2 regions of the Streptomyces sp. CNB091 genome follow, and region 2 is predicted to be linked to the other one. Evidence: predicted binding sites of a transcription regulator. Region 2 holds the regulator's gene; the other holds the start of a gene.
The links. Region 2 encodes HrcA, which represses chaperone genes, less so after heat shock. Its sites were predicted from a motif close to TTNGCACTCNGNNNNNCNGAGTGCNAA; they were not measured.
Positions count from the first base shown of each region.

Region 1: groES (co-chaperone GroES) is a predicted target of HrcA. The motif match lies at 6,760-6,786, and genes of this name have one in related genera.

Region 1 covers NZ_KB899005.1:172,804-182,943, reverse strand. The annotation lists gene D581_RS0126930 (LysR family transcriptional regulator) at 100-990, opposite strand; gene D581_RS0126925 (MOSC domain-containing protein) at 1,071-1,739, shown strand; gene D581_RS0126920 (outer membrane protein assembly factor BamB family protein) at 1,958-3,541, shown strand; gene D581_RS0126915 (SDR family NAD(P)-dependent oxidoreductase) at 3,594-4,367, shown strand; gene groL (chaperonin GroEL) at 4,571-6,196, opposite strand; gene groES (co-chaperone GroES) at 6,295-6,603, opposite strand; gene D581_RS0126900 (polysaccharide deacetylase family protein) at 6,936-7,859, opposite strand; gene D581_RS0126895 (THUMP-like domain-containing protein) at 8,021-9,244, shown strand; gene D581_RS0126885 (VOC family protein) at 10,029-10,140, opposite strand, start outside.
Region 2 covers NZ_KB899012.1:72,331-82,470, forward strand. The annotation lists gene D581_RS0132050 (MFS transporter) at 1-431, shown strand, start outside; gene D581_RS0132055 (adenosine deaminase) at 395-1,387, opposite strand; gene D581_RS0132060 (ribonuclease Z) at 1,501-2,415, opposite strand; gene D581_RS0132065 (histidine triad nucleotide-binding protein) at 2,431-2,790, opposite strand; gene D581_RS0132070 (16S rRNA (uracil(1498)-N(3))-methyltransferase) at 2,924-3,670, opposite strand; gene D581_RS0132075 (nitronate monooxygenase) at 3,667-4,740, opposite strand; gene dnaJ (molecular chaperone DnaJ) at 4,874-6,016, opposite strand; gene hrcA (heat-inducible transcriptional repressor HrcA) at 6,017-7,033, opposite strand; gene D581_RS0132090 (MBL fold metallo-hydrolase) at 7,198-7,941, shown strand; gene D581_RS0132095 (DUF3097 domain-containing protein) at 8,073-8,891, shown strand; gene D581_RS0132100 (ABC transporter substrate-binding protein) at 9,051-10,140, shown strand, end outside.

The DNA of each region.
Region 1 (10,140 bases), on a different contig from region 2:
ACCGTCCGTGGGCCGCGGGCCCGGCGGGCGCCGCGGCTCCGTGCGGTCTCAGCGGGCGCGGGCCCCGTGCGGTCTCAGCGGGCGCGGCCCCGTTCGGTCTCAGCGGGCGGCCGTGCGCGCCAGCTGGTCCAGGGTGGCCGCCACCGCCGGGACCCGGGCCAGGTCCGGCAGGGTCAGCGCGACGATCTCCCGCTCGATCGCGGGCTCGACCGGCACGGCCCTGGCCCCCTTGGGGCGCACCGACTCGACGGCCAGCTCCGGCAGCACCGCCACCCCGAGCCCGGCCCCGACGAGCCCCATCACCGCCGGGTAGTCGTCCGTGGCGAAGTCGATGCGCGGGGTGAAGCCGGATTCCTCGCAGACCTCGACCAGCTGCCGGCGGCAGCGCGGACAGCCCGCGATCCACGACTCGTCGGCCAGTTCGCCGATGGACACGCTCGATGCCTCCGCCAGCCGGTGCCCCTCCGGGACGAGACCGATCAGCCGGTCGGTGAGCAGCGGCCGGACCACCAGGTCGTCCCATTCGCCGCCGGTGCTCCCGTAACGGAACGCCAGGGCGATGTCGCAGTCGCCCTCGCGCAGCAGGTCCACCGAGCGCGGCGGCTCGGCCTCGACGAGCGACACCCGGGTGCCGGGGTGTTCGGCGCGCAGGGCGGCCAGCGCCCCCGGGACCAGGGTGGAGCTGCCGCTGGGAAAGGAGACCAGCCGGACCCGGCCGGCCCGCAGTCCGGCGATGGCGGCGACCTCCTCCTCGGCGGCGGTCAGCCCCGCGAGGATGCCGGAGGCGTGCCGTACCAGCGCCTCGCCGGCCTGGGTGAGGCGCATCTCGCGTCCTGTGCGGATCAGCAGCGTGGTGCCCGCGGAGGACTCCAGGGCCTTCATCTGCTGGCTGACGGCGGGCTGGGTGCAGCCGAGTTCGCGGGCTGCGGCGGAGAACGAGCCGGTGGTGGACACGGCGCGCAGGACACGGAGGTGGCGAGCTTCGATCACCCGGCCAGCATAAGGAGTTCTTGGAGGCTGGGCGAATTCACGAGAGGACCCTTTGGGATCAAGGAGGTTAGCGTGACCCCATGAAGCTGCTGACCGTGAACGTCGGGCAACCTCGCCCCTCCGTGCGGACCGACGGCCCGGGTGGTCTCACCGGGATCGACAAGCGACCGGTGGACGGCCCGGTCGAGGTCCTCGACCCCGGGCCCAAGGGCGACGGCGGCAGCGGACTGGCCGGGGACGCGGTGTGCGACCTGCGTCATCACGGCGGCAGCGACCAGGCGGTGTACGCCTTCGCCCGGGAGGAGCTGGACGCCTGGGAGCGGGAGCTGGGCGGCCGGAAGCTGGCCAACGGGGTGTTCGGCGAGAACTTCACGACCCTGGGCCTCGACGTCAGCGGCGCGCGGATCGGCGAGCGCTGGCGGGTGGGCACGGACCTGGTGCTGGAGGTGACCTCGGGCCGCGTCCCGTGCCGGACCTTCGCCCACCACCTCGGGGAGGAGGGGTGGGTCCGGCGGTTCACCCGGCAGGCTGCCACGGGCGCCTATCTGCGGGTGATCGAACCGGGGGCCGTCCGCGCCGGGGACCCCGTCGAGATCGTGCACCGGCCGGACCACGAGGTCACCGCCGCTCTGCAGTTCCGGGCCGTGACGACCGAACGCACCCTGCTGCCCGCGCTGCTGGCCGCCGGGGAGGCGCTGCATCCCGAGGCCCTGCGCAAGGCGCGGGAGTACGCCGCGCGGCAGGGCTGAGGGCCGGGCCGACGGTCCCGTACGGAGGGAGGCGGCCGTCCGGTGCGGGGAAGCGGCGGCCCGGTGCGGGGAAGCGGCGGGCCGGTGACGTGGCGTCATCCGCCGCGTGGTCCGAGGGCGTTGCGGCGGGAACTGGATCGGGGTGCGGCGCGTCCACCAACAGTGACCTGTGCCCGAGGAGAAGTCTTCGAGCCGAGTGGCGTCTCAGGGGGAAGACCATGCCCGACCCGCAGCAGCCCTGGTACTCCCCGGGCCCGCCGCAGCAGCCCGTTCCCGGCAACCCGTACGCCTCGGACGGCGGCGCGCCCCAGGGGTTCGGGCCGCCGACCGCGCCGGCACCGCCGCCGCGTCGCCGGTTCGGCCGGGGGCCGGTCGTCGCCGCGGTCGTCGCACTGGTGCTGGTGGTCGTGGCGGGAGGGGCGTACGCGCTCTCCGACCAGTGGCGGGACGAGCCCGCGAAGCCCGTGGCGAAGGAGTCGCCCGGGCCCTCCGGACCGGCGTCCCCGTCCGGAACCCCCGCGGCGGGCGGCCCGGAGCTGAGCCGCATTCCGACGACGAAGGAGGTCGCCGCCGCCCGGAAGCCGGACGAGTCGGCGGCGTGGGTCGTCGACGACAGGACCGACCTGCCGAAGCAGATCAACAAGGTCCACGATCTGTGGATCGTCGGCGACACCGCGGTCCAGGCCCTGCACCGGAAGGTCACGGCCTACCGGCTCTCGGACGGCGCCGAGGTCTGGAACGTCGACCTGCCCTCCTCCGTCTGCGAGACGCCGGCCAACCCGACGCCCGACGGCAAGGTCGTGGTCTTCCATCACGAGCGCCCCGACAACGAGCGGGGCAACCAGTGCAACCGGATGCGGATGATCGATCTGAAGACCGGGAAGCAGGGCTGGCACAAGGAGCTCGACGAGCCCGGTGACCGGGACAACACGTTCATCGTCTACAGCGCCATCAGCGGCGACGTCCTGTCCGTCGCCCGGAACATGCAGGCCATCACCTACCGGATGGACGACGGGAGCAAGCTCTACGAGATCCCCCGGGAGCACAAGAACAAGTGCGTCCCCGACGACGTGGCGGGCGGCGCCGCCCGGCTCCTGGTGACCTCCGACTGCATGATCGCCATCGACCGGAGCAAGAACTACGGCCAGGTCCGCGAGCTCGACCCGCGCACCGGCAAGGTCCTGTGGCGCTACCGGATGAAGACCGGCTGGAGCTTCGGCAGTCTGATCTCCATGGACCCGGTCGTCTTCACCACCTACAACAACGAGGACACCGCGAGCGACTGGCGGATCACGGTCCTGGACCCCAAGGGCAAGCACCGCACCACCTTCGACGCCCGGGGCAAGGGTTTCGAGCACTGCGGCGGGGACGGGGCCGGCGGAAACATCCAGCCCTGCCGGGGCGCCGGGGTCGGCAAGGGCCTCATCATGCTGGGCGGCACCGAACAGGTCGGCGCGTACGACCTGAAGACCGGAAAGTTCCTGTGGGGCATCAAGTCCGACGAGCTGCGCAGGCTGTACCCGCTGCGCGCGGAGGACGGCAAGTCGATGCTCGTCTACGAGGCGGCCACGTCGAGCCGCCCCGGCCGGACCTTCCTCATGGGCCCGCGCGGCGCCGGCACGGAGACGAACGTCGTGAAACACCCGGTGGCGACCGCGCCGTGGGAGTACGAGATGTCCATGGGGCACACGGCCCTCGTCGACGGGCGGCTCGTCCTGTCGTCGACGCACATGAGCGGCGACGAGGACCGGAAGCCCGTGCGCGAGGCCCGCATGCTGTCCTTCGCCCCTGTCGCGCCTTAGACGCAGCGGGCGGGTACGCCGCCCGGTCGTGAGGGGCACTAACGTGCCGCGTATGACGACTGCACTGATCACGGGCGCGACGGCGGGCATCGGGGCCGCGTTCGCGCGGCGGCTCGCGGCCCAGGGGCACAACCTGGTGCTGGTGGCACGGGACATCGCGCGGCTGCGCGAGCAGGCCACCGAACTGCACGACCGGCACGGCATCGAGGCCGAGGTGCTGAGCGCCGACCTGTCCACGGAGGGCGGGATCGAAGCGGTGGTGAAGCGTCTCGTCGACCGCACGCACCCGGTCGATCTGCTGGTCAACAACGCCGGGTTCGGCAACAAGGGGCGCTTCCTGGAGGTGTCCATGGCCGACGAGCTGACGATGCTGAAGGTGCACTGCGAGGCGGTGCTGCGGCTGACCTCGGCGGCTGTCGCCGGGATGAGGGAGCGGGGCCGGGGCGGGGTCGTCAACGTGGCGTCGGTCGCGGCGTTCGTGCCGCGCGGTACGTACGGGGCGTCCAAGGCGTGGGTCGTGCAGTTCACCCAGGGCGCGGCGCGGGATCTGGCCGGGTCGGGGGTGCGGCTGATGGTGCTGTGCCCCGGGTTCGTGCGGACGGAGTTCCACGAGCGAGCCGGGATGGGCACGGACAACATCCCGAACTGGATGTGGCTCGACGCGGACAAGCTGGTGGCGTCCGCGCTGACGGACCTGGCCCGGGGGAAGACGGTGTCGATCCCGGACCCGCGCTACAAGGCGCTGATGGGGCTGGTGAAGGTCGCCCCGCGGGGCCTGCTCGGCGGGGTCACGTCGCGGACGGGGCGCAAGTACGGTCCGCAGTAGCACGTACGGTCCGCCGTAGCGCCGCACTCCGCTGCTGTGCGGCGTACGGATGCGGTAAGGGTGTGCCGTACGGGAGTGGTTCCACCCCCTCCCGCGTCCGGCGCACGGCTCGCCGCGAGGAACGCACCGAGGCCCGGCGCCCCCGCGACGGGGGTGCCGGGCCTCGGGCGTACCGAACGGCCTACCGAACGGTGCGGGCCGTACTAGTGGGAGTGGCCGTGGCCGCCGTGACCGGCGTCGCCCTCGTCCTCGGCCGGCTTCTCGACGACCAGGGTCTCGGTCGTGAGCAGCAGCGACGCGATGGACGCGGCGTTCTCCAGGGCGGAGCGGGTGACCTTGACCGGGTCGATGACGCCGGCCTTGACCAGGTCGCCGTACTCGCCGGTGGCGGCGTTGAAGCCCTGGCCCTTGTCGAGCTCGGAGACCTTGGAGGTGATGACGTAACCCTCCAGGCCGGCGTTCTCGGCGATCCAGCGCAGCGGCTCGACGGCGGCGCGGCGGACGACCGCGACACCGGTGGCCTCGTCGCCGGTCTTGCCGAGGTTGCCCTCCAGGACCTTCACCGCGTGGACGAGGGCGGAGCCACCGCCGGAGACGATGCCCTCCTCGACGGCGGCGCGGGTCGCCGAGATGGCGTCCTCGAGGCGGTGCTTCTTCTCCTTGAGCTCCACCTCGGTGGCGGCGCCGACACGGATGACGCACACGCCGCCGGCCAGCTTCGCGAGGCGCTCCTGGAGCTTCTCGCGGTCCCAGTCGGAGTCCGTGGACTCGATCTCGGCCTTGATCTGGTTGACGCGGCCCTTGACGTCGTCGGAGTTGCCCCCGCCGTCGACGATGGTCGTGTCGTCCTTGGAGACGGTGACGCGGCGGGCGGTGCCCAGCACGTCGAGACCGGCGCCGTCGAGCTTGAGGCCGACCTCCTCGGCGATGACGGTCGCACCGGTGAGGGTGGCGATGTCACCGAGCATGGCCTTGCGGCGGTCGCCGAAGCCCGGGGCCTTCACCGCGACGGCGTTGAAGGTGCCACGGATCTTGTTGACGACGAGGGTGGAGAGCGCCTCGCCCTCGACGTCCTCGGCGATGATCAGGAGCGGCTTGGAGGCGCCGGCCTGGATGACCTTCTCCAGGAGCGGGAGCAGCTCCTGGATGGAGCCGATCTTGCCCTGGTGGATCAGGATGTACGGGTCGTCGAGGACGGCCTCCATACGCTCCTGGTCGGACACCATGTACGGGGACAGGTAGCCCTTGTCGAAGGCCATGCCCTCGGTGAACTCCAGGTCCAGACCGAAGGTGTTGGACTCCTCGACGGTGATGACACCGTCCTTGCCGACCTTGTCCATCGCGTCCGCGATGAGCTCGCCGACCTGGGTGTCCTGCGCGGAGAGCGCGGCCACGGCGGCGATGTCGGACTTGTCGTCGATCGGGCGGGCGGTCGCGAGGAGCTCCTCGGACACGGCCTTGACCGCGGCGTCGATGCCCTTCTTCAGGGCGGCCGGGGAGGCGCCGGCGGCGACGTTGCGCAGGCCCTCGCGGACGAGCGCCTGGGCCAGCACGGTCGCGGTGGTGGTGCCGTCACCCGCTACGTCGTTGGTCTTGGTCGCCACCTCCTTGACGAGCTGGGCGCCCAGGTTCTCGTACGGGTCGTCGAGCTCGACCTCGCGCGCGATGGTGACACCGTCGTTGGTGATGGTGGGAGCGCCGAACTTCTTGTCGATGACGACGTTGCGGCCCTTGGGGCCGATCGTCACCTTGACCGTGTCGGCAAGCTTGTTGACGCCGCGCTCAAGGGCGCGACGGGCGTCCTCGTCGAACTTAAGAATCTTCGCCATGGGCTGTGTTCCCTCTCAAAATGAACTGCGCCCCTCGCCGCCCGGCTAGTTATTTCGCAGGGGGCCAGGGGCGCAGAACACAAGCAAACGTGGGTGAGTTACTTCTCGACGATCGCGAGAACGTCGCGGGCCGAGAGGACGAGGTACTCCTCGCCGTTGTACTTCACCTCGGTGCCGCCGTACTTGCTGTACAGGACGACGTCGCCGGTCTTGACGTCGAGCGGAAGCCGCTCGCCGTTCTCGAAGCGGCCCGGGCCCACCGCGAGGACGACGCCCTCCTGGGGCTTCTCCTTCGCGGTGTCCGGAATGACCAGGCCGGAAGCCGTGGTCTGCTCGGCGTCGAGCGGCTGGACCACAATGCGGTCCTCGAGCGGCTTGATCGCAACCTTGGAGCTGGTGGTCGACACGATCCGGTCTCCCCCTTCGGAGATCTCACGGGGTTTAACAGTCTGTGGGCGGCGACCTGACCGGCCCGTCGTCGCGGGTGCCGGACCTGCCCTGTCGCGCAAGGTGGTTCTGGCACTCTCCAGGGGGGAGTGCCAGCACCGAGACTATGACCGCGATTAGCACTCGGTCAAGCGGAGTGCCAATTCACCACCCTCGCGCCGTCCCGATCGGGGCCCCGTCGGGGCCCCGTCCGGACAACGCCGGGGTGGCGCGTGACGTTCCGGCAACGGCGAACGCGCGCGCAGCGGGGGCTGAGCGCGCGTTCACGGCCGGGTGCGGGGAAGGACGCGGGTCAGACGTAGTCCTCCAGCTTCGCCACCGCGTATCCCTTGTCGGTGATGGTCTTCATGACCTGGCGGATCATGTCGGGCATCGACCCCTTCCAGTCCTCCTTGCCCCGGAAGTGGGTGAGGACGATGTCGCCGGGGTGCAGGTCCCGGTCCCACTCGCGCCATTCCATGTGGTCGGGGAAGGCCTCGGAGGACCACAGGGGCACGGCGGTGATCCCGCAGGACTTGGCGACGACGAGGGTGTCGCGGTTGTAGTTGCCGTAGGGCGGGCGGAAGAGGGTGGGCCGCTTCCCGTAGTGCTGGAGGATCTTCTCCTGCTGGCCGCAGATCTCCCGCTTCTGCTCGCCGGCGGAGAGGCCGGGCAGATAGCGGTGGTTGAGCGTGTGGTTGCTGATCGTCACCCCGCGCTTCTGCATCTCCTTGAAGTAGCCGTAGTCGTCGTTGATGACGTAGTCGCTGACGAACGCGCTGTACGGGATATCCAGTTCGGTCATCATCCGCAGCAGCTCGGGGTCCTTCTCCGCCCCGTCGTCCATCGTCAGGAAGACGATCTTCTCCTTGGTCGGGACGGTGGTGAAGACGGGCGGCAGCCCGGCGTCGTCCCGGACCTCGAAGCCCTTGCGGGTGGTGATGCGCGGCTTCACCTTCGGCGGCTCGGGGGCCGCGAGCGGGGTCCTGGCCAGTCCCCACTTCTTCGCGGCGACGGCCCGCGCCGCCTGCTTCTTCCTGAGCGCCTCGGCGTAGGTGTCCAGGGCGCGGGCGGGCCCGGCCTCCGGAGCGGCCTCGCCCGGCTGGCCGGCGGCGGGCTTCGCGGGGCCGCCGGGAGTTCCCGGGCCACCGCCGCCCGTCTCCGCCGCGCACCCGGAGGCGACGGCGGCGGCCAGCAGGGCCGCCAGCACGACGGCACCCGATCTGTGCCACTTCATGGCTGCTTTTTCGTTTTGTCGTACTAGCTGCATGGCGCCGCATCCTGCCAGCCGTCGGCCCGCCCCCCGCCCCGACACCGCGAGCGGGTCGGCGCCGTCCCCCGGCCGGCCCACAGCGGCCTCCGGCGGCGCGGGCAGCGGCACCCGGCGCAGCGGCCACAATGGACCGGGTGAACGCGACGAACCCCTCCGCCCCGGACGACGACCCCGCGCGCGCCGCCTTCGCGGCGCTGCGCACTCCCGAGGGCGAGCAGCTGCTGGCCGAGCTGCGCGACCACGACCCCGCCGACGAGCTGGCCGCCGCGACCCGGCTGCGCCGCACGCACCCGGCGGAGCTGGTCTCGGCGGCCCTGGGCCAGGCCCGGCTGCGGCAGCGGGCGGTGGCCAAGTTCGGGGCCGAGGACGCCTACCGGATGTACTTCACGCCCAACGGGGTCGAGCAGGCCACCCGCACCTCGGTCGCCGCCCACCGCGCCGCCCGGTTCGCCGGGCTCGGCGTGCGGAGCGTGGCCGACCTGTGCTGCGGCATCGGCGGCGACGCCCTCGCCCTGGCCCGCGCCGGGATCTCCGTCCTGGCCGTGGACCGCGACCCGTTGACCGCCGAGGTGGCCCGCGCCAACGCGGAGGCGCTCGGTCTGGCGGGTCTGATCGAGGTGCGGTGCGCCGATGTCACGGAGATCGACACCGCCCCGTACGACGCGGTGTTCGTGGACCCGGCCCGGCGCGGCGGACGCGGCCGCATCTTCGATCCGGAGGCGTACTCACCGCCGCTGTCCTGGGCGGCGGCCGCCGCGCTGAAGGCCCCGAGGGCGGCGCTGAAGATCGCCCCGGGCGTGCCGCACGAGGCGATCGGCCCGGAGGCGGAGGCCGAGTGGATCTCGGACGGCGGCGATGTGAAGGAGGCGGTGCTCTGGTACGGGGAGGGCTTCGCGCCCGGCGCGTTCCGGGCCACGCTGCTGCCCTCCGGGGCGACCCTGACCGCCCCGGCCCCCCTGCCCGCCCCGCCCGTGGGCCCGGTCGGGCGCTATCTGTACGAGCCGGACGGCGCGGTGATCCGGGCGCATCTGGTCGCCGACATCGTCGAGCGGTGCGGCGGGCGGCTGGTGGACGAGACGATCGCGTACGTCACGAGCGACACGCGGTACTCCTCCCCGTACGTCTCCGGGTACGAGATCACCGACCGGCTGCCGTTCAACATGAAGAAGCTGAAGGCGCTGCTGCGGGAGCGGGGGGTCGGCGTACTGACCGTCAAGAAGCGCGGCTCGGCGGTCGAGCCGGAGGAGCTGCGTCGCCGGATGAAGCTGAGCGGTCCGCACGCGGCGACGGTGTTCCTGACCCGGGTGGCGGGGGCTCCGACGATGCTGATCGGCCATCCGCTGGGCTGACCCGCCCGGCGGGCCCCATCAGGACGCCCACCACCCAACGGCGGTGCGCCAGGGCCGTGACCGCGCCGGTCAGCGCGGTCAGCCAGGCGACCATGCCGACGCCCATCACGAGGGCGACCAGCCCGTACGTCTCCCGGCCGGGCCGCGCGTTCGCGGGCCCGAGCACACAGAGGGCGAGCCCCACCGCGCCCAGGACGAAGGACAGGAGCAGCCAGGCGAGGCTCGTCCCGGGCATCCGCAGCCGCCGGTCGCGCTCCGGGTCCCGGTCGAGCGCGCCCCAGGCGGCGAGCAGCGAACGGACCTTCCGGTCCCGCGCGACGCCGAGGCAGAAGAAGATGACGGCCGGGATCAGCACCGTCGCGCCGCTGAGCAGGCTGACGATTCCGCCGACGACGCTGGTGAAGTCGACCAGGTCGACCGCCCGCTCGAACAGGACGATCCCGGAGCCCACCAGAGCCCAGCCGATCGCGACGAGCCCCGCCCACATCCACAGCAGCCCGAGCCGCCCGGGACCCACGTGCATCCTCACCAGCTCGCCCAGGACCACCGCCCGGTCGGCGAGCAGCGCCTCACGGTCGGGCCAGGAGCGGATCTCGGCAGGCGGCGGAGGCGGCGGAAGAGGGGCACGGCGTGGCATGCACAGAACACTACCGACCGGGCCACGAGGGTCCGCGCACGCGCTCGTCCGGGCCCTCACTGCCGCGCGCCGGCTCAAGCTCCGGCGACCCGCTACCCGCTACCGGCTACCGGCTACCGGCCCAAGCTCCTTCGGCCGCGCGCCCGTTCAGGCGTCGCGCAGCGCCTGGATGTCCAGCTTGCCCATGCCGAGCATCGCCTTCATGGTCCGGTCCGCCTTCGCCGGGTCCGGGTCGGCCAGCAGGCGCGGCAGCTCGTTC
Region 2 (10,140 bases):
CCTCCCTGGACGTGCGCGGCCGCTGGGCGGTGCTGGCGGGCTCCGCCTCCTCCGTGGGGGTGGCCTGCGGTCCGCTGCTGGGCAGCGTGCTCTCCGCGGAGGCCGGCTATCCGACGATGGGGCTGATCCTGGGGGCGGCCACCCTGCTGGTCGCCGCCCCGGTGACCGCCGTGGCGCTGCACACCGGCGGCCGTCCGCTGGTGCCCGGCTCGGTGCGTCGTCGCGGTGGCGCCCCGGCCGCCCTGCTCGCCGCCACCACCGGAAGCCTGTCCGGCGCGGTGCCGAAGCTCGGCTCACCCGAGCAGGCCGTCACGGAGCTGCGGGTGCCGGCCCTGCGGCGCGGGCGGCTGGTGCGCAGCGCGATCCGGACGGCCGGTCCGGACGGTGGTTCCGGTCAGTCGAACGCGTACGCCTCGACCTCGGACAGGTAGCGCGCCCTGCGCTCCTCGTCGTGGTCGAGGAAGGCCGCCTCGAAGGAGTTGCGGGCCAGGGTGCGCAGTTGCTCCGGCTCCAGGGCGAGCGCGTCGCGGACGGCGTCGAAGTTGTCCCCGGCGTACCCGCCGAAGTAGGCGGGGTCGTCGGAGTTCACCGTGCAGTGGAGTCCGGCGGCCAGCATCGCCGGCAGGGGGTGGTCGGCGAGCGTGTCGACCGTGCGCAGCCTCACGTTCGACAGCGGGCAGAGCGTGAGCGGCACCCGGTCGGCGACCAGCCGCTCCACCAGCTCCGGGTCCTCCAGGCAGCGCAGTCCGTGGTCGATGCGCTCGACGCCGAGGACGTCCAGGGCCTCCCTGATGTACTCCGGCGGGCCCTCCTCGCCCGCGTGGGCCACCTTGCGCAGGCCGAGGGCGGTGGCCGCCTCGTAGACCTCGCGGAACTTGGCGGGCGGGTGGCCGACCTCGGCGGAGTCCAGGCCGATCGCGCTGATCCGGTGCAGATACGGCTTGGCCGCGTCCAGGGTGCCGAGGGCCGATTCGGCGGACAGGTCGCGCAGGAAGCACATGATCAGCTGGGTGGAGACGCCGTGGGTCTCCTCGCTGCGCTCCAGCGCCCGGCCGATCCCCTCGATGACGGTGCCGATCGGGACGCCCCGGGCGGTGTGGGCCTGCGGGTCGAAGAAGATCTCGGCGTGCCGGACGCCCTGGGCGGCGGCGCGGGCGAGGTAGGCGTCGACGAGTTCGGCGAAGTCGTCCTCGGTGCGCAGGACGGCCATCAGCGCGTAGTAGAGGTCGAGGAAGGACTGGAGGTCCTCGAACCGGTAGGCGGCGCGCAGTTCGTCGGTGGTGGCGTAGGGCAGGGCCACCTCGTTGCGCTCCGCGAGGGCGAAGGCCAGCTCGGGTTCGAGGGTTCCTTCGATGTGGAGGTGGAGTTCTGCCTTGGGGAGGTGCACGGTGTCTCGCAGACAGGGGTGGGGTCGGATCGGGGTGGGGGTGGATCAGAGGTGGGGCCGGATCAGAGGCGGTGGCGGATCAGGGGTGGGGTCGGATCAGAGGCGGTGGCGGATCAGGGGTGATGGCGGGTGGGGACCGGGACCCGCATCAGGTCCTGGGCGACGGTGAGTCCGCCGTCGAACCCGGCGGCACGGGCCTGGATCTCGAAGAGTTCGGGGTCGTTGTAGCGCTGCGAGAAGTGGGTGAGCACGAGGTGGCGGACGCCCGACTCCTTCGCCACCCGGGCGGCCTGTCCGGCGGTCAGGTGCCCGTGGTCGACGGCCAGCTTCTCGTCCTCGTCGAGGAAGGTCGACTCGATGACGAGCAGGTCGCAGCCCTCGGCGAGCGCGTACACCCCGTCGCAGAGCCGGGTGTCCATGACGAACGCGAACCGCTGCCCGCGCCGCTCCTCGGAGACCTGCTCCAGCGTGACGCCGCCGAGGACGCCGTCGCGCTGGAGGCGGCCCACGTCCGGTCCGGCGATGGAGTGTTCCTTCAGGAGTGCGGGCAGCATCCGCCGGGTGTCGGGCTCGGTGAGGCGGTAGCCGTACGACTCGACGGGGTGCGAGAGTCTCGCGCTGTCCAGGGTGTACGCGGGGGTGGTGGCGAGGACCCCGCCGGTCCCGGCGACCGGGGCCTGGTTCAGTTCGACGGTCTCGCGGTAGGCGGTGGCGTACCGCAGCCGGTCGAAGAAGTGCTGCCCGCTCGCCGGGTAGTGCGCGGTCACCGGGTGCGGCACCTGGTCGAGGTTGATCCGCTGGATCACCCCGGCGAGCCCGAGGGAGTGGTCGCCGTGGAAGTGGGTGACGCAGATCCGGTCGATGTCGTGCGCGGCGACCCCGGCCCGCAGCATCTGCCGCTGGGTCCCCTCGCCTGGGTCGAAGAGGATGCCCTCGCCGTCCCAGCGCAGCAGATAGCCGTTGTGGTTGCGGTGCCGGGTCGGGACCTGGCTGGCGGTGCCGAGCACCACCAGCTCGCGTACGGACATGGTCGGAGGGCTCCGTTATCCGGGGGGCCACTGGAGGCCGCGGCCGCCCAGGACGTGCGCGTGGGCGTGGAAGACGGTCTGGCCGGCGCCGGAGCCCGTGTTGAGGATGATCCGGTAGCCGCTGCCGTCGACCTTCTCCTCGGCGGCGACCTCCCCGGCCTCGCGCAGGACGTCCGCGGCGACGAGCGGTTCGGCGGCGGCGAGGGAGGCGGCGTCCGGGTAGTGGGCCTTCGGGATGACCAGGACGTGGGTCGGCGCCTGCGGGTTGATGTCGCGGAAGGCGACGGTGGTCTCGCTCTCGCGGACGATGGTCGCCGGGATGTCTCCCGAGACGATCTTGCAGAACAGGCAGTCGGACTGCGGCTCTCCCGCCATGGCTCCGGGCCTCCTCGTTCGCTGGTGAGTCGGTACAGGTGAACAGGTGATCAGTATCAGGTGATCAGTATCAGGTGATCAGTATCAGGTGATCAGTACAGGGGCATGCTATCCCCGGCTCTCCGGGCCGTGTTCAGCCCCAGCGCCCCGTACGCCCCAGCAGCAGCGCGGTCGCGGCGGTCCCGGCGGTGGAGGTGCGCAGGACGCTGCGGCCGAGCCGGTAGGGGCGGGCGCCCGCCTCGGCGAAGGCGGCCAGCTCCTGCGGGGAGACGCCGCCCTCGGGCCCGACGACGAGCACGATCGTGCCGGTGGCGGGGAGTTCGGCGGTGGCGAGGGGGGTGCTGTCGTGGTCGCGGTCCTCGTGGAGGACCCCGGCGAAGTCGGCGGCGGCGAGGAGGGCGGCGACCTGCTTGGTCGTCATGGCCTCGGCCACCTCGGGGAAGCGGACCCGGCGGGACTGTTTGCCCGCTTCCCTCGCCGTGCCGCGCCACTTCGACAGGGCCTTGGCGCCGCGCTCGCCCTTCCACTGGGTGATGCAGCGGGCCGCCTGCCAGGGAACGATCGCGTCGACGCCGGTCTCGGTCATCGTCTCGACCGCCAGCTCGCCCCGGTCTCCCTTGGGGAGCGCCTGGACGACGGTGATGCGCGGGGCGGGCGCGGGCTCCTCGTGGAGGGTGTCGAGGCCGGTGACCGTGAGCCGGTCCTTGCCCTCGGCGGTGTGGACGACGCCCTCCGCCCAGTGGCCGAGCCCGTCGGTGAGGACGACGTCCTCGCCGGGCTGGAGCCGCTTCACGGAGACGGCGTGCCGTCCTTCGGGTCCGTCCAGGACGAACTCCGGCCCGGTGGGCATCCGTTCGACGACGAAGACCGGTGCGGTCACCGGGGGCTCCTCATGCTCAGGGCCGACCGGGCGGCCTCCAGTTCGGCGGCGAGCAGCTCGATGAGCTCGCCGACGGGCAGTTCCCGGGCCATCCGGTGGCCCTGCCCGGCCCACAGGGCCATGCCCTGGGCGTCCCCGGCCTTGGCGGCGGCCAGGCGCAGCCCGCTGGTGACGTAGTGGACCTGGGGGTAGGCGGCGGGGGCGTAGGGGCCGTGTTCGCGGACGAAGCGGTTGACCAGGCCGCGGGCGGGCCGCCCGGAGAAGGCACGGGTCAGCTCGGTGCGGACGAACAGCGGGTTGGTCAGGGCCTGCTTGTGCAGCGGGTGCGCCCCGGACTCGGGGCAGACCAGGAAGGCGGTGCCGAGCTGGGCGGCGTCCGCGCCCGCCGCGAGGACGGCGGCGATCTGCGCGCCGCGCATCAGGCCGCCGGTGGCGATGACCGGGATCTGCACGGTCTCGCGGACCTGGGTGATGAGGGAGAGCAGCCCGGTGCCGGTCTGGTCGAGCTGCGGGTCGTCGCGGTGGGTGGACTGGTGGCCGCCCGCCTCGACGCCCTGGACGCAGACGGTGTCGGCGCCCGCCCACTGGGCGCTCTGGGCCTCCTCGGCGGAGGTGACCGTGACGATGGTGTGCGTCCCGGCCCTGGCGAAGGCGTCCAAGGTGTCCCGGGTGGGGCAGCCGAAGGTGAAGGAGACCACCGGAACGGGGTCCTCCAGCAGGATCGCGACCTTCGCCTCGTAGCCGTCGTCGCCGCTGCTGTCCGGGTCGCCGAGCGGGGTCTCGTACCAGGCGGCCTCACCGGCGAGCTGGTGGCGGTAGACCTCGACGGCGCTGGGGTCGGCGAGCGCGGGCTGCGGCATGAAGAGGTTGACGCCGAACGGCCCGCCGGTGAGCCGGCGCAGCTGTTTGATCTCGTTGTACATCCCGTCCGCCGTTTTGTACCCGGCGGCCAGGAATCCGAGCCCGCCGGCTTCGGCGACGGCCCCGGCGAGCTGGGGTCCGGACGCGCCGCCCGCCATGGGGGCCTGCACGATCGGATACCGGCAGAGATCGGTCAACTCGGAGGACATGACCGCATCGTGCCACGTCGTGTCCAACAGGGCCGAATCAGCCAGCCGACGCCGTGACCGGTTCTGCCGCCGTACGCCGCACCGCCCGCCGGTTCGGGACCGGCGGGCGGTGCGGTGAAAGGCGGAAAGCGGTTCAGCGGCCGTTGAACGCGTCCTTCAGCCGGGAGAAGAGCCCTTGCTGACCTGGCTGGAACTGGCCGAGGGGCCGTTCCTCGCCGCGCAGCTTGGACAGCTCCCGCAGCAGCCGTTCCTGTTCCGCGTCGAGCTTGGACGGGGTCATCACCTCGACGTGCACGATCAGGTCGCCCCGGCCGCCGCCGCGCAGATGCGTGATGCCACGCCCGTGCAGGGGCACGGACTGGCCGGACTGGGTGCCGGGCCTGATGTCGATGTCCTCCAGGCCGTCCAGGGTCTCCAGCGGACACTTGGTGCCGAGGGCCGCGGCCGTCATGGGGACGGTGACCGTGCAGTGCAGATCGTCGCCGCGCCGCTGGAACACGGCGTGCGGCAGCTCGTGGATCTCCACGTACAGATCGCCGGGCGGGCCGCCGCCGGGGCCGACCTCGCCCTCGCCGGCGAGCTGGATTCGGGTGCCGTTGTCGACGCCCGCGGGGATCTTCACGGTCAGGGTGCGCCGCGAGCGGATGCGGCCGTCGCCGGCGCACTCCGGGCACGGGGTGGGCACGACGGTGCCGAAACCCTGGCACTGCGGGCAGGGCCGCGAGGTCATGACCTGGCCCAGGAAGGACCGGGTGACCTGCGAGACCTCGCCGCGGCCGCGACACATGTCACAGGTCTGGGCGGACGTGCCGGGGGCCGCGCCCTCGCCGCTGCAGGTGTTGCAGACGACGGCCGTGTCGACCTGGATGTCCTTGGTGGTGCCGAAGGCCGCCTCGTTGAGGTCGATCTCCAGCCGGATCATGGCGTCCTGGCCCCGCCGGGTCCGCGAACGGGGCCCGCGCTGCGCGGCGTTGCCGAAGAACGCGTCCATGATGTCGGAGAAGTTGCCGAAGCCGCCGGCTCCGAAACCGCCCGCGCCACCGCCTCCGCCGCCACTGGCGGAGAGGGGGTCGCCGCCGAGGTCGTAGACCTGCTTCTTCTGCGGGTCCGAGAGCACCTCGTAGGCGGCGTTGATCTCCTTGAACCGCTCCTGGGTCTTCGGGTCCGGGTTGACATCCGGGTGCAGCTCGCGTGCGAGCCGACGGAATGCCTTCTTGATCTCGTCCTGAGATGCGTCGCGGCGCACGCCGAGTACGGCGTAGTAGTCCGTGGCCACTTACGACTCCGCCAGGATCTGTCCGACGTAACGTGCCACTGCGCGTACCGCTCCCATCGTTCCGGGGTAGTCCATGCGGGTCGGTCCGACCACGCCGAGTTTGGCGACTGCCTCGTCGCCCGAACCGTAGCCGACCGCGACGACGGACGTGGAGTTGAGCCCCTCGTGGGCGTTCTCGTGCCCGATCCGTACGGTCATGCCGGAGTCCGTTGCCTCACCGAGCAGCTTCAGCAGGACGACCTGTTCCTCCAGTGCTTCCAGCACCGGCCGGATCATCACCGGGAAGTCGTGTCCGAAGCGGGTGAGGTTGGAGGTGCCGCCGATCATCAGCCGCTCCTCCGTCTCCTCGACCAGTGTTTCGAGGAGGGTGGAAAGGACCGTGGAAACCGTCCCCCGGTCCTCGCTGTCGAAGGATTCCGGCAGCTCCTGCACCAGCTGCGGGACATCCGCGAAGCGGCGTCCGACGACCCGGCTGTTGAGCCGGGCCCGCAGATCCGCGAGCGATGCCTCGCCGAACGGCGCAGGGCAGTCGATCATACGCTGTTCGACCCGGCCCGTGTCCGTGATCAGGACGAGCATCAGCCGGGCGGGGGCGAGCGCCAGCAGTTCCACGTGCCGCACCGTCGAGCGGGTCAGCGAGGGGTACTGCACGACGGCGACCTGCCGGGTCAGCTGCGCGAGCAGCCGCACCGTCCGGCCGACCACGTCGTCGAGGTCGACCGCGCCGTCGAGGAAGTTCTGGATGGCCCGGCGCTCGGGCGAGGAGAGCGGCTTGACGCCCGCGAGCTTGTCGACGAAGAGGCGGTACCCCTTGTCGGTCGGGATGCGTCCCGCGCTCGTGTGCGGCTGGGCGATGAAGCCCTCGTCCTCCAGCACCGCCATGTCGTTGCGGACGGTGGCCGGGGAGACCCCCAGCCGGTGCCGCTCGGTCAGCGCCTTGGAGCCGACGGGCTCCTCGGTGCCGACGTAGTCCTGGACGATGGCGCGCAGCACTTCGAGTCTGCGTTCGCTGAGCATCGCGCACACCTCCAGCTGTGTCTCTCGGTGTCTGTCTGGCACTCGGTGCGTTCGAGTGCCAGCAATCCCCGCAGTCAGTGTACGGGGGTGGGGTGGGGCGGGGGCAAGGGCGACCGGCCACGCCTCCCCGAGACCGCGCAGGTCGTTGCCGATAGCGTCCTGGTATGGACGTCGCTTGGGAAGACTTCGGCTGGGAGCGGTTGGGCAACGGTATCGGCAGGCGGCGCCTCCCCGGCTGGGACGCCACCGCCGCGCTGGTCGCCGGGGAGGACGGCGCGTTGCTGTACGACACCGGCGCCACGCTGCGCGAGGGAGTCGAGCTGCGGCGGCAGGCCGAGGCGCTGCTCGGGCGGAGGGTGACGCATATCGCACTGAGCCACCCGCACTTCGATCATGTGCTGGGCACCGCCGCGTTCGCCGGGGCCCAGGTGTACGGGGCGGCGGGCGTCGCGGCGCTGCTGCGCGGCGGGGCGGAGAGCCTCGGCGCCTCGGCGGTGCGCCACGGGGTGCCGGAGGGCGAGGCGGCCCGGTCGGTGGACACGCTGGTGGTCCCGCACCACGAGGTGTGCGGCGACTGGACGCTGGACCTGGGCGGCGGCCGTCAGGTGCTGCTGGCGAACGTGGGCCCCGGGCACAGCGGCCATGACCTCGCGGCGCTGGTGCCGGGCACGGGCGGTGAGCCTCCGGTGGTGTTCTGCGGTGACCTGGTCGAGGAGTCGGGCGAGCCGCAGGCGGGCCGGGACGCGATCACCTCGCGCTGGCCGGCCGCGCTGGAGCGGCTGCTGGCGCTGGGCGGCGAGAGCGCGCTGTACGTGCCGGGGCACGGGGCGGTGGTGGACGCGGCGTTCGTGCGGGCGCAGCGGGCGTCGCTGGCGGAGCGCTTCGACGTGGACCTCGACGAGGGGTGAAACCCCGGTGAGGACCCTGGACCACCTCCTAGGAACGTTCCGAGGTGCTCCAGGGTCGTCACCGGGGCGTCCCGGCGGCCTCGGCCGGGTCTCCGACGTCCGCCGGCGGTTCGGGCGAATATCGTCGTGCCATGCGCAGCTACCAGCCGGACCTGACCCCGCCGTGGAAGAGGTCCGCCCCCGTGCCCGAGGTGCCCGCCGAGCCCGATCTGGTCGTGGAGGAGGTCTCCACCGGCTTCTGCGGGGCGGTGATCCGCTGCGAGAAGACGGCCCAGGGCCCGACGGTGACCCTGGAGGACCGCTTCGGCAAGCACCGGGTGTTCCCGATGGAGCCGCGCGGCTTCCTGCTGGAGGGCAGGGTCGTCACGCTGGTGCGCCCGGGCCCCGGCGGCCCGGTGCGTCCCACCCGTACGGCCTCCGGTTCGGTGGCGGTGCCCGGGGCGCGGGCCCGGGTGGCGCGGGCCGGGCGGATCTATGTGGAGGGCCGGCACGACGCGGAGCTGGTGGAGCGGGTATGGGGCGACGATCTGCGCATCGAGGGCGTGGTCGTGGAGTACCTGGAGGGGGTGGACGACCTGCCGGCGATCGTCGGGGAGTTCGCGCCGGGGCCGGACGCCCGGCTGGGGGTGCTGGTGGACCATCTGGTGCCCGGCTCCAAGGAGTCCCGGATCGCCGAGCGGGTGACCGGGGACCATGTGCTGGTGGTGGGGCACCCGTACATCGACGTGTGGGAGGCGGTGAAGCCGTCCTCGGTGGGGATCGACGCGTGGCCGGTGGTGCCGAGGGGGCAGGACTGGAAGACGGGCGTGTGCCGGGCGCTGGGATGGCCCCAGAACACCGGGGCGGCCTGGCAGCACATCCTGTCCAAGGTCCGCAGCTACAAGGATCTTGAACCCCAACTGCTGGGACGGGTAGAGGAATTGATCGACTTCGTCACTCTTCCGGACTGATGTCCGGGCCTGATTCCGGTCTGTTGCAGGACTGTCGCAGAGGATCTCGTACCTATCCCTATGAATGCCTGCGTCCCACACGCACCATCGGTTATTGAGGTGGAGGAACGGGCAGGCGGTTCACGGGCCGAAGGGCTCACGGGGGAAGGGCGGGTACCGATGGCACGCGAGGTCTGGCGGGACAGTGCGGACAACGAGGCGGCCTCGGCCGTCTTCCATCTGATACAGCAGCTGATCGACCGGTACCGGGTCAACCGGCCGGTGATGCCGCTCGTGGTGGTCCAGGCGGCGGACGCCGGGGCCGGGCCGGAGATCGACGCGCGGGTGGAGCAGCTCGTGCATCAGGTGCACCGGGCCAACGAGTTGCGCCGGGTGCCGGTGCGGCTGCTGGACGGCGAGGGGGCGACCCCGTACGAGGCGGCGCTCGACCTGGTGCGCACGCTCTCCGAGAAGCCGTGGGAGACCCGCGAGAACACCCAGTACAAGACGTTCGCCTTTCCCCGCTCCCGGCTGCTCGGGGCGATCGAGCAGGCCACCGCGACGGTGGTCGAGCAGTCCGACGGGAACACCTCCGAGGTGCGCGAGGAACGGATCCTGGAACAGCTGAGCCGGCTGCGCTGGCGGTCCGGCCGGCCGCGCGGCGGCACCCGGTGGGCCTCGCTGCGGCAGTCGGTGCGGCCCGAGACGTTCGTCGGCGCGCTCTTCATCGCCCTGCTCAGCGTGTTGCTCGGGGAGATCGACTGGCTGCTGACGGCCCTGGTGGCGGCCGTCGCGCTGATCGGGCTCGCCGTGGTGGGCCTGGCGAGCCGGGCCGCGCCGCCGCTGCTGTGGCTGCGCCGGGCCAGCCGGTGGTTCGCCACCACCTCGTCCCTGGCCGCCTCCAGCACCGGCTATCCGTCGGACGGCTGGTCGTGGCTGTCGCCGAGCGGTTCGTGGCGGGTGATCCGGGCGCGGGCGGCGGCGGTCGCGGAGCGGGTGGCGGACGCGGGCGCGGGCGACGAGTACGCGCGCCAGTTCCATCTGGAGCTGCGGGTGCAGGCGCTGCTGGAGGACCTGCGGCACAACTACCGCCCGCACTCCCTGGACTGGCGGCGCAGCAAGCGCACGGTCCCGCCGGTGGTGTTCCTGCCCCGGGCGACCCAGGACAACGGCGGCATCCTGCTGATCAACGCGATCAACAGCGTACGGTCGCGGCGCAGCGAGGTGGATCCGCTGCTGCTGCTCGCCTCGCTCCAGGCGCCCGAGATCA